4 regions of the Bradyrhizobium sp. 40 genome follow, and region 1 is predicted to be linked to each of the others. Evidence: predicted binding sites of a transcription regulator. Region 1 holds the regulator's gene; each other region holds the start of a gene.
The links. The regulator LexA, encoded in region 1, represses DNA repair genes until DNA is damaged. The targets are predictions, from matches to a motif close to TGTTCNNNNTGTGTTCNG.
Positions count from the first base shown of each region.

Region 2: a site for LexA is predicted at 899-916, ahead of IVB40_RS19015 (DUF3072 domain-containing protein). Genes of this name have one in related genera too.
Region 3: a site for LexA is predicted at 1,270-1,287, ahead of IVB40_RS32590 (ATP-dependent Clp protease adaptor ClpS). Genes of this name have one in related genera too.
Region 4: a site for LexA is predicted at 1,021-1,038, ahead of IVB40_RS25020 (DNA repair protein). Genes of this name have one in related genera too.

Region 1 is NZ_CP064688.1:3,543,188-3,545,388, forward strand. Features, by position in the region: gene IVB40_RS17220 (hypothetical protein) at 1-40, opposite strand, end outside; gene lexA (transcriptional repressor LexA) at 489-1,190, opposite strand; gene glp (gephyrin-like molybdotransferase Glp) at 1,367-2,201, opposite strand, start outside.
Region 2 is NZ_CP064688.1:3,906,214-3,908,414, reverse strand. Features, by position in the region: gene IVB40_RS19020 (hypothetical protein) at 267-497, shown strand; gene IVB40_RS19015 (DUF3072 domain-containing protein) at 638-841, opposite strand; gene IVB40_RS19010 (acyltransferase) at 974-1,984, opposite strand; gene IVB40_RS19005 (hypothetical protein) at 2,155-2,201, opposite strand, start outside.
Region 3 is NZ_CP064688.1:6,792,439-6,794,639, reverse strand. Features, by position in the region: gene IVB40_RS32590 (ATP-dependent Clp protease adaptor ClpS) at 1-1,165, opposite strand, end outside; gene IVB40_RS32585 (MarR family winged helix-turn-helix transcriptional regulator) at 1,447-1,896, shown strand; gene IVB40_RS32580 (enoyl-CoA hydratase) at 1,893-2,201, shown strand, end outside.
Region 4 is NZ_CP064688.1:5,176,751-5,178,951, reverse strand. Features, by position in the region: gene IVB40_RS25025 (putative DNA modification/repair radical SAM protein) at 1-940, opposite strand, end outside; gene IVB40_RS25020 (DNA repair protein) at 1,105-1,893, shown strand; gene IVB40_RS25015 (DNA polymerase Y family protein) at 1,790-2,201, shown strand, end outside.

The DNA of each region.
Region 1 (2,201 bases):
CGGGGCGCGACGCGACGGCATGCAGGCTGTAGTCACACATCGGGTGCTCCTCATGCTGGGATAGCAACCCGCGTCTCTTAATCGAGGCGCAGGCCTCTATCAGAGTTGATGCATTAACGCTCTGCTTGGTTGTGGGCAAATCTGCGGCTGGTTTCCGCGAGCCGCGATCACATTATCTTTCCCGAATTCAATAGGAACAAAGCGAGTTGCGATGCATTCGGGAGGCGCGTGCGCGAATATCGCCGGCTTGACTGCAACGGTCGAGCTTGATCGCTGGCCGCTGTTTCCTCGAACACTTGCGCCGCGAACCAGTTCCGCTTCGTGGGCGTCGCGAGGAGCCAGCGCCGAAGGAGGGGCCGGATAGTCTGTGCAGAACCAGAAAGACTACCCAGCCGGAGCGGACGATGATCCGCTCCAATCCCTGACCGGCGATGCCGATCGGAAGCGCGCGCGGCGCCAAGCACTTCCGGTATCAAGTACTCCCGGTATCAGTACTTCCGGTAAAGCCCGATCAGCTTGCCCTGAATCTTCACCCGGTTGGGCGGCAGGATGCGGACCTCATAGGCCGCGTTGGCGGGCTCGAGCGCGATCGAGGCGCCGCGACGGCGGAAGCGCTTCAGCGTCGCTTCCTCGTCGTCGATCAGCGCCACCACGATGTCGCCGGTATCGGCGCTCTCGTTGCGCTGAATCAGCGCCATGTCGCCGTCAAGGATGCCGGCCTCGACCATGGAATCACCGCGCACTTCGAGCGCGTAATGCTCGCCCGAGCCGAGCATGTCAGGCGGTACGCTGATAGTATGGCTGCGGGTCTGCAACGCCTCGATCGGCGTGCCGGCCGCGATGCGACCCATCACCGGCACCGCGACGGGACGTTCGCCCTCGTCCGCGGGCAGGCTGGAGCTCGCACGCACCTTACCGAGATTGCCCTCGATGACGCTCGGCGTGAAGCCGCGGCGGCTGCCGGCGGCTGCCTGGAGCTCCGGCAGCTTGATGACTTCAATCGCACGAGCGCGGTTGGGCAGGCGTCGGATGAAGCCACGCTCCTCGAGCGCCGTGATCAGGCGATGGATGCCCGACTTCGAGCGCAGGTCGAGCGCATCCTTCATCTCGTCGAAGGAGGGCGGTACGCCGCTTTCCTTCAGACGTTCACTGATGAACCGCAGAAGCTCGTATTGTTTGCGCGTTAACATCTCGACCAAAGTCCCCCGGTTGATGTCGTCCGATTCCGAGACGCTGAATTCGGCAATATGCCGCTACATGCTCGAAACAAATCATGAACGGACACTATATGTTCGATACATGTTCCGCAACTGCTTAATTTACCGTGAACAGAGCAAAGTTGGCGGAACGCGCATTGCCGGGGCGCTCAAACAGGGAGCCGCAACACTTCGCAAGCCGTGCCGGCTTCGGCCTTCGGCGCGAACGGTGCGCGCACGAGAAGTACCTGCGCTGCAGCGAGATTCGCAAGCAGCGAAGAGTCCTGATGATTGACGGGAAGAACGACGCGTGTGCCATCGTCACGCTCCTCCAGATGCGCGCGCAGATAGTCCTCGCGCTGGTCGTTGGCGCTGACATCGCGGCCGAGCACGGCGCGCTCACGGCGATGGTGAATCACTGAACGGCCCGACAGGGCACGAATCAGCGGCACCATGAACAGGAAAGCGCACACGTAGGACGACACGGGATTGCCCGGCAGACCGATCACGCCCATTGCGCCGAGCCGCCCGTGCATCATCGGCTTGCCTGGCCGCATCGCGATCTTCCAGAACGCCATCGCGATGCCTTCGTCCCGCAGTGCCTGCTGGACCAGATCGTGGTCGCCGACCGATGCGCCTCCGGTCGTGATCAGGATGTCGGCGCCGCTCTCACGGGCGCGGCGGATGCCGGCGGTGGTGGCCTCCAGCGTGTCGGCGGCAATACCGAGGTCGATGGTCTCGGCGCCTTCGCTGCGGGCGAGCGCGTGCAGGGCGTAGCCGTTGGAATAGACGATCTGGCCGTGGCCGGGCGTGCTGCCCGGCATCACCAACTCGTCGCCGGTGGCGAGAATCGCGACCTTCGGACGCCCGCAAACGGCAAGGTGCGGATGATTCATCCCGGCGGCGAGCGCGAGGTCGCGCTCGGTGAGACGGCTTCCCTTGCGCAGGAGCACGTCGTCCTCGCGGAAATCGACGCCGGCGGGGCGAATGTGCCGACCGGCGATC
Region 2 (2,201 bases), 360 kb from region 1:
CTGCGTGATTGCGGTGCTGTTCGCGAGCACCGACGGCTACCTTACGGGATAGTGCACTGACGCCGCAGGTGCCAACGAAACGCATCACGCTTAACGTTTGTGAATGCCGCGTTGGCCGAACGCCTGCAATTTTCCAGTATTGGCGGCACTTCAGATCATCGGTGGAGTCAGGCTCTCCCGTCTCGCGGGACGGAGCGTGCATGCCTCGATCGGCGTCCGCCCGCCAACACGACTAGCCGTATTCATTATGAGTTTGAGGACAGGTGATGTTGCTTCTGGAGGAGTTCAACGAACGAACGCTGTCGCACATGGACAGGGCGCTGGAGCGCGTCAGCGAGATGATGCCTGAGGTGATGGAAGCCTACACCGCGCGCCGGTATGTCGCCGAACGGATCATCCACTGCGCCAAGCACGAGACACGCGAGATCGACGGCCTCGTCGCGGCCGGCCGGCGTGCGGTCGCTGAGCTGGCTGTGAGGGTCGTCGAAAGCGATTAGCTGTCTGGCGGCGACCTGCCGCAGAGGGCCCGCGCTCGCCAGCGATGATGGGGGTGAATTGGCGCTTCGTGAGAGGGCGGCGATGGGCGGCCTCCCTGTCAGCCGCCGCCCATCTCTCGTGTTTCGAAATGCAGCGCCGTTTACTTCTCGAGCCCGGCCTTCTGCCGCATCGTGTCGATCAGCTCTGACGCCTCTGCCTTGGTCAGATCCTCCTTGGGGAGGGGCTTGTGGGCCTGCTCGGCGAGGGTCTTGAGGTAGGATTCCTGGGCGCCGGTCATCGGGTCGTCCCCGGAGACCCAATCCTTCGGATCCTTTTGGGTGTTGCCTGCGGTGTTGCCAGCCATCTTGTTGTCAGTCACGGCGATCTCTCCTTTTCAGGCTCAATGCCGACTGATGCTTTTTGTTCCTTATTTGTTCATGGCCAGCCCCTGACGCAGCCAGGGGCGCACTTTGCCCGGATCAGCGTCGGGAGATGATCACGGAACGGCCGGCAGCGATCGGCGTCTGCGCATCAGACTTAGCTTGCGCCCCCAATCGAGGATCGGTGCCTCAACGGCGACGTGCAAAGCGGCGGCGAGACCGATGGAGAGCAGGATGCCCGCGATGGTTGTCCCGACGGTCGACAGAAGCCACAGTCCGTCGAAGCTGGCGATCCATTTCACCACCAGATAATGGACGATATACAACGCGTACGAGATCTTGCCGAGCCATTGCAGGACCGGTGAGAAGGATCGCCCCTCGATCTCGACAGCGACCACGGTATGGATCAGCAATCCCGCGCCGAGGCCATAGGTCAGGACGCGCGCGAATTGCGGGTCGGCCGCGCCGCGTACGAAAATCCAGTACCACCCGGCCACGAACAGGCCCGCGGAAACGGCGGGGAAGTGGCGCGAAAAGCGCAATCGTCCGCTTCTCTGGAGATAGGCGATGACAACGCCGGCACCGAATTCCAGCACCAGCGGATGAAAGTAGATCCCGGCCTCCAGGCCGAAGACGAGAGCAAGAATGACCAGGGCGAATCCAGCGAACAAGATCTCGAACAGCCGGTCCGGCTTGATCGCCAGGACGATGGCGACGGCGACGTAGAAGTGCAGTTCGAAAGCCAGCGACCAGGCTGGGCCAAGGTACCAGTTCGGATAGGTCCATGCGAAGATGGTTCCGAGATCGAGAGCGGGGCGGTCGCCCGGCGCCAGCGCGATCCAGGAGGAGCTGACAAACGCCGCCAGCAACACCAGCCAATAGAGCGGGAAAATTCTGAGGGCCCGTCTGAAAGCGAAATCCAGCGGGTTGTGTTGTGCCGTCGCGGTGGTCGCGATGATGAAGCCGGAGATCGCGAAAAAGATGTCGACGCCGCTCGCAAGTATCGTCAGCGCACCCTCGGCAAGCTCCGGCCCGACCATGTCGGGTCGCGCACTGATCGCGTGTCCGCAGACCACCGACAGCGCAGCGACGCCGCGCATCGCCTGTACACCCGCGAAGATTCGCACCAAGCCTCGCCACGTTCATTCCAGAATAGTGCAATTTAGGCGAGAAACCCATTAAGGAACAGTTGCGCGGATGCGATAGAATGGGTGTCGGATGCGTTAGGGTGAGGCATGCATCTGAGGCGGATTGATTGCTGTGCCCTTCCTCCAAGGCACGACCACAGGAGCACTCCCTAGCGCTTTGCTTCCTGCTTGCCCCGCCTGATTTCCTCTGCCTCGT
Region 3 (2,201 bases), 3.2 Mb from region 1:
CATCCTCGATCACCACCATCGACGGCTGGAGCAGGCGTGCCAGGCTCATATAGGCGCCGAGCAGACCGATCTGCTCGGCCGTGATGATCAACGTCGTATGCCCGGGCAAATGCGTTGCGAGATAGCGGATCGTGTGGGTCTTGCCGGTGCCCGGCGGCCCGTACAGCAAGATGCCTTTGCGTTTCGATTGACCCAGCCGGCGCAATTGGTCTCGGGTGTTGACGAAGGTCAGAACGTTGCGATCGAGCAGCCGCAGGCTCTGCTCCGGCAGAATCACCTCGTCGCGCGCGACCTGCGGCAAGCGATGCACCGTGATGCCGCGCGAGCGACCGCGATAGTCGGAGTCGGCATCGAGCGACAGGATCTTGCCGCGATAGGTCCGCGCAGTCTGTACGGCTTCTTCCAATTCATTGAAGCATCGCTGGACGAGAGCCGCGCCTGCGGAACCTGAAGGCACCAGGATCTCGATCCGAATTCCGGGCTCGCGACTGTATTCGCGGTGTGCGCAGAGCAAAACCGCATAGCGGAGATGATCCTGCTCACACAGCCATAGTCCGTTATCCAGACACTTGACCGGGCTCTTCTCGCCTACATCGACGTCGGAATATTGCAGCGGGGCAATCGCGATCGCATAGCGGCCCTCCTTGAGCAGTCGTGGGATCGACAGCGTTTCGTAGCGCTGCTCCTCGTTTAGTCCCACCAGCCGGATGGCCTTGCCGAAGAGCCGGTCGACCGCGGCTTGAAGATCGACCCGCATGTGGCCGGGAAATTGGCGGATCGTGGTCACGAGTTTGCTGCGCGCGGTGCTGGCAAGGTGCCAATCGAGAACGTCGCAAGCAAAGTCGAAATCTTCCTCTTGTTCGTTCGAGGGTTCATCCGCCGCACGCATGCAGTCGCTGCACAGCCAGACCGTTCGGTCGCCGATACGAACGTCGGTCTGTCCCTCAGGCTTGCCACAGAGTTCGCAAGGAGTCTTGACCGCCTCTAGCGTGACCTGCAGTTGGTGGCCGGCCAATTCGATGGATTGTTGCGCAGATTTGAAAAGGGCTTCGGCAACCGATTGCGGGTAAGGCCCGCAAACCGCTTTTTCCTTCTGCTCGATCTGGGTGATGAGCGCGGTCGCTTCACGGTCTGATTTGCCGAAAACCTGCCGAAGCAGATCCATCACGAATTGGTCCGGCGTATCATCGTCATTATGAGCTGGGTCGGCTGGTTCTCGCCACGCATACTGTTCATCACGAACGGTCTCCGGGACAATCTATGATTGAATAGAACGAATAGAGAACACAAAAAGAAGCAAACGTCAAGCTGGGCGGCGGCGAGTAATTGCGATTGGTGGGTGAGGTTCTGGTGCGCCGGTGCGGCCCTGTTGCTCGACGATGCCGCGGCACATCGATCCAGCTGCCGTCCTTTGACATCCCGGGCCGCCTCGACTATATATTTCGCATGCGAAATAAAGCGGCCGGCTCGGGGCATCATCGGCTGATCTACCTGTTGAGCGTGGCCCAACGCCGCGTGCAGCGCTGGATGGCGGGGCAGCCTTCGAGCGAGGTCACGCCGGCGCAGGCAGGACTCCTGTTCATCCTCGGCAAGCAGGACGGCGTCCTGATGGGCGAGGCCGGCGCGGCGCTCGACATGGGGCCGGCCGGCATCTCGGGGCTGGTCGACCGTACGGCGGCGGCTAAACTGGTCGAGCGGCGCGCGGATCACGAGGATGGTCGCGCCTGGCGCGTCTGGCTGACGCCGAAGGGGCGAACGGCGCTGGCGCAGGCGAAGGCCAGCGCAGCAAAGGTCAATGCGGCATTGACGGAAGGATTTACCGGCGCGGAGATCGACGTCGTCGCGCGCTGGCTGACGAGCATTCAGGATAAATTCCCAAGAGGAGCGAACGAATGACTGACCAAGTCCGGATCGAGAACAACGGCGGAATTCTCACGCTCACGCTGGCGCGCCCCGACAAGAAGAACGCGCTGACGGATGCGATGTACGGCATACTTGCCGACGCCATCGAATCCGCCGAGTCGGATGCGTCGGCCCGCGTGATCCTGATCCGCGGCGAAGGCGACATGTTCACTGCCGGCAACGACGTCGGCGAATTCGCCGCGGTCGCAGCGGGCAAGTCGGAAGGAAGCCGCAACGTCGTGCGCTTCATCCAGTCGCTGGCGCGCTGCACCCGGCCCTTGGTTGCGGCGGTGCAGGGC
Region 4 (2,201 bases), 1.6 Mb from region 1:
TTGGATCGATGTCGAGCGGCAGCATCGCACTGTCGTCGACGATCTCGCCGACGTCAAAACCGTAGAACCGCATCAGCCAGTCGGCCTGGTAGAGTCGGTGCTCGCGCAGCAAGGGCGGCGCGCGCAGAGGCAGCGCGCGGCTGGCATCGGGGATCGGGCTGAACGCGGAATAGTAGACGCGCCTCAGCCTGTATGAACCGTAGAGATTGGCGCTGGTGTGGAGGATGGTGTGGTCGGAGGCCGCGTCGGCGCCGACGATCATCTGCGTGCTTTGGCCGGCCGGCGCGAAGCGCTGCGGCTTGGCTTTCGTGTTCGCGTTGCGGCTTTCCTCGGCCTCGTCCAGCTTCAGCCGCAGCCGGCCCATGGTGCGGCGGATCGCGCGCACGTCCTTCTCGGGCGCGAATTGCTGCAGGCTCGTCTCCTGCGGCATCTCGATGTTGATGGAGAGACGGTCGGCATATTTGCCGGCCTCGGAGATCAATGCATCGTCGGCCTCGGGGATCGTTTTGAGATGGATGTAGCCACGGAAGTGATGCTCCTCGCGCAGTTTGCGCGCGACGCTTACCACCTGCTCCATGGTGTAGTCGGGGTTGCGGATGATGCCGGAGGAGAGAAACAGTCCTTCGATGTAATTGCGCCGGTAGAAGTCGAGCGTCAGCTTGACGATTTCGTCGATGGTGAAGCGGGCACGCGGCACGTTGGAGGAGGCCCGGTTGACGCAATAGAGGCAGTCGTAATTGCAGGCGTTGGTCAGCAGCACCTTGAGCAGCGAGATGCAGCGGCCGTCCGGCGCGTAGGAATGGCAAATGCCCATGCCGGGCGCGGTCGATCCCATGCCCTTGCCGTCGCTGGAATCCCGCCTCTCGGTGCCGCTGGAGGCGCAGGACGCGTCGTACTTGGCGGCGTCCGCCAGGATTTCCAGCTTGCGTTGCACGTCCATATTGGAATCCCTTTGATTCAGCTCATGAATCCCGAAGAGTGCCAATTCGATTGACTCTCCAGGCGCCGTTAGCTTTATATTAGAACATACCATGAACAATTGAGCCAGCCGTTGGTTCTCTTTTTGAGGAGCCACGGCAATCACCCCTTCAAGGAGCGGCGACCATGAGCGGCGCACGCATCAGCGCGCTTGCAGCCTTGCGCGGTCAGATCGAGCGCATCGAGACGGCGGAGGTCGTGCATCATCGCGACCGTGTCGCGCTCGGCCATCGCGAGGCCGACAACGCGCTAAAGGGCGGGCTCGCGCGCGCGGCAATCCACGAGGTATTTTGCGAGGGACGTCAGGGCGCGGCCGCGACGGGCTTTGTCACCGGACTTGCGGGGCGCGTGACGGCGCGAAAACCGCTGCTGTGGGTGCGGCAGGATTTTTCAGAAATTGAAACCGGTGCGCTGTCGATGAGCGGGCTCACCGAGATCGGTCTCGATCCGCGCCGCATGGTGATGGTGCGCGCCGCCGATGTGGAGAGTGCGCTGCGGACGTCGGCCGATGCGCTCGCCTGCGACGCGCTGGGCGCCGTCGTGCTCGAGCTCTGGGGCGAGACGAGGCAGTTCGATCTGGTGGCGAGCCGCAAGCTGACGCTGGCTGCGCAATCTTCCGGTGTCACCGGCCTGTTGCTGCGGATGGCCGCGCAACCTTTACCCTCAACCGCCGAGACCAGATGGATGCTGCGCGCGGCGCATTCGCCGCCGGGCGCCATGTGGAGCGCTTGGGGGGCGCCGCGCTTCGATGCCGAGCTCCTGCGCAATCGTCATGGCCCGTGCGGGCGGTGGATCATGGAATGGAAATGTGATGAGTGCCAGTTCTCTGAATCGTCGGCGTATCCTCAGCCTGTGGCTGCCGCGCCTGCCCATCGATCGGATCCAGCGGTTCTTCGGCAACGTCGGACTGCATGAAAATAATGCGCCCAGCATCGTCGTTGCCAAGGACAGCAACGCGCTGGTGATCCATGCGCTGGACGAGGCGGCCGAGCGCCTCGGTCTGCATATCGGCCAGCCCTTGGCCAATGCTCGGGCGATGTGTCCTGATTTAAAGGTGTTCGACGCCGATGCCGTGGCCGATGCCAAGACGATCGGCGACATCGCCGACTGGTGCGATCGTTTCACGCCGCTGGTGGCACTCGATCCGCCGCACGGGCTGTTCCTCGACATCACCGGCTGCGCGCATCTGTTCGGCGGCGAGGCTGCGCTGTTGCAAACCCTTG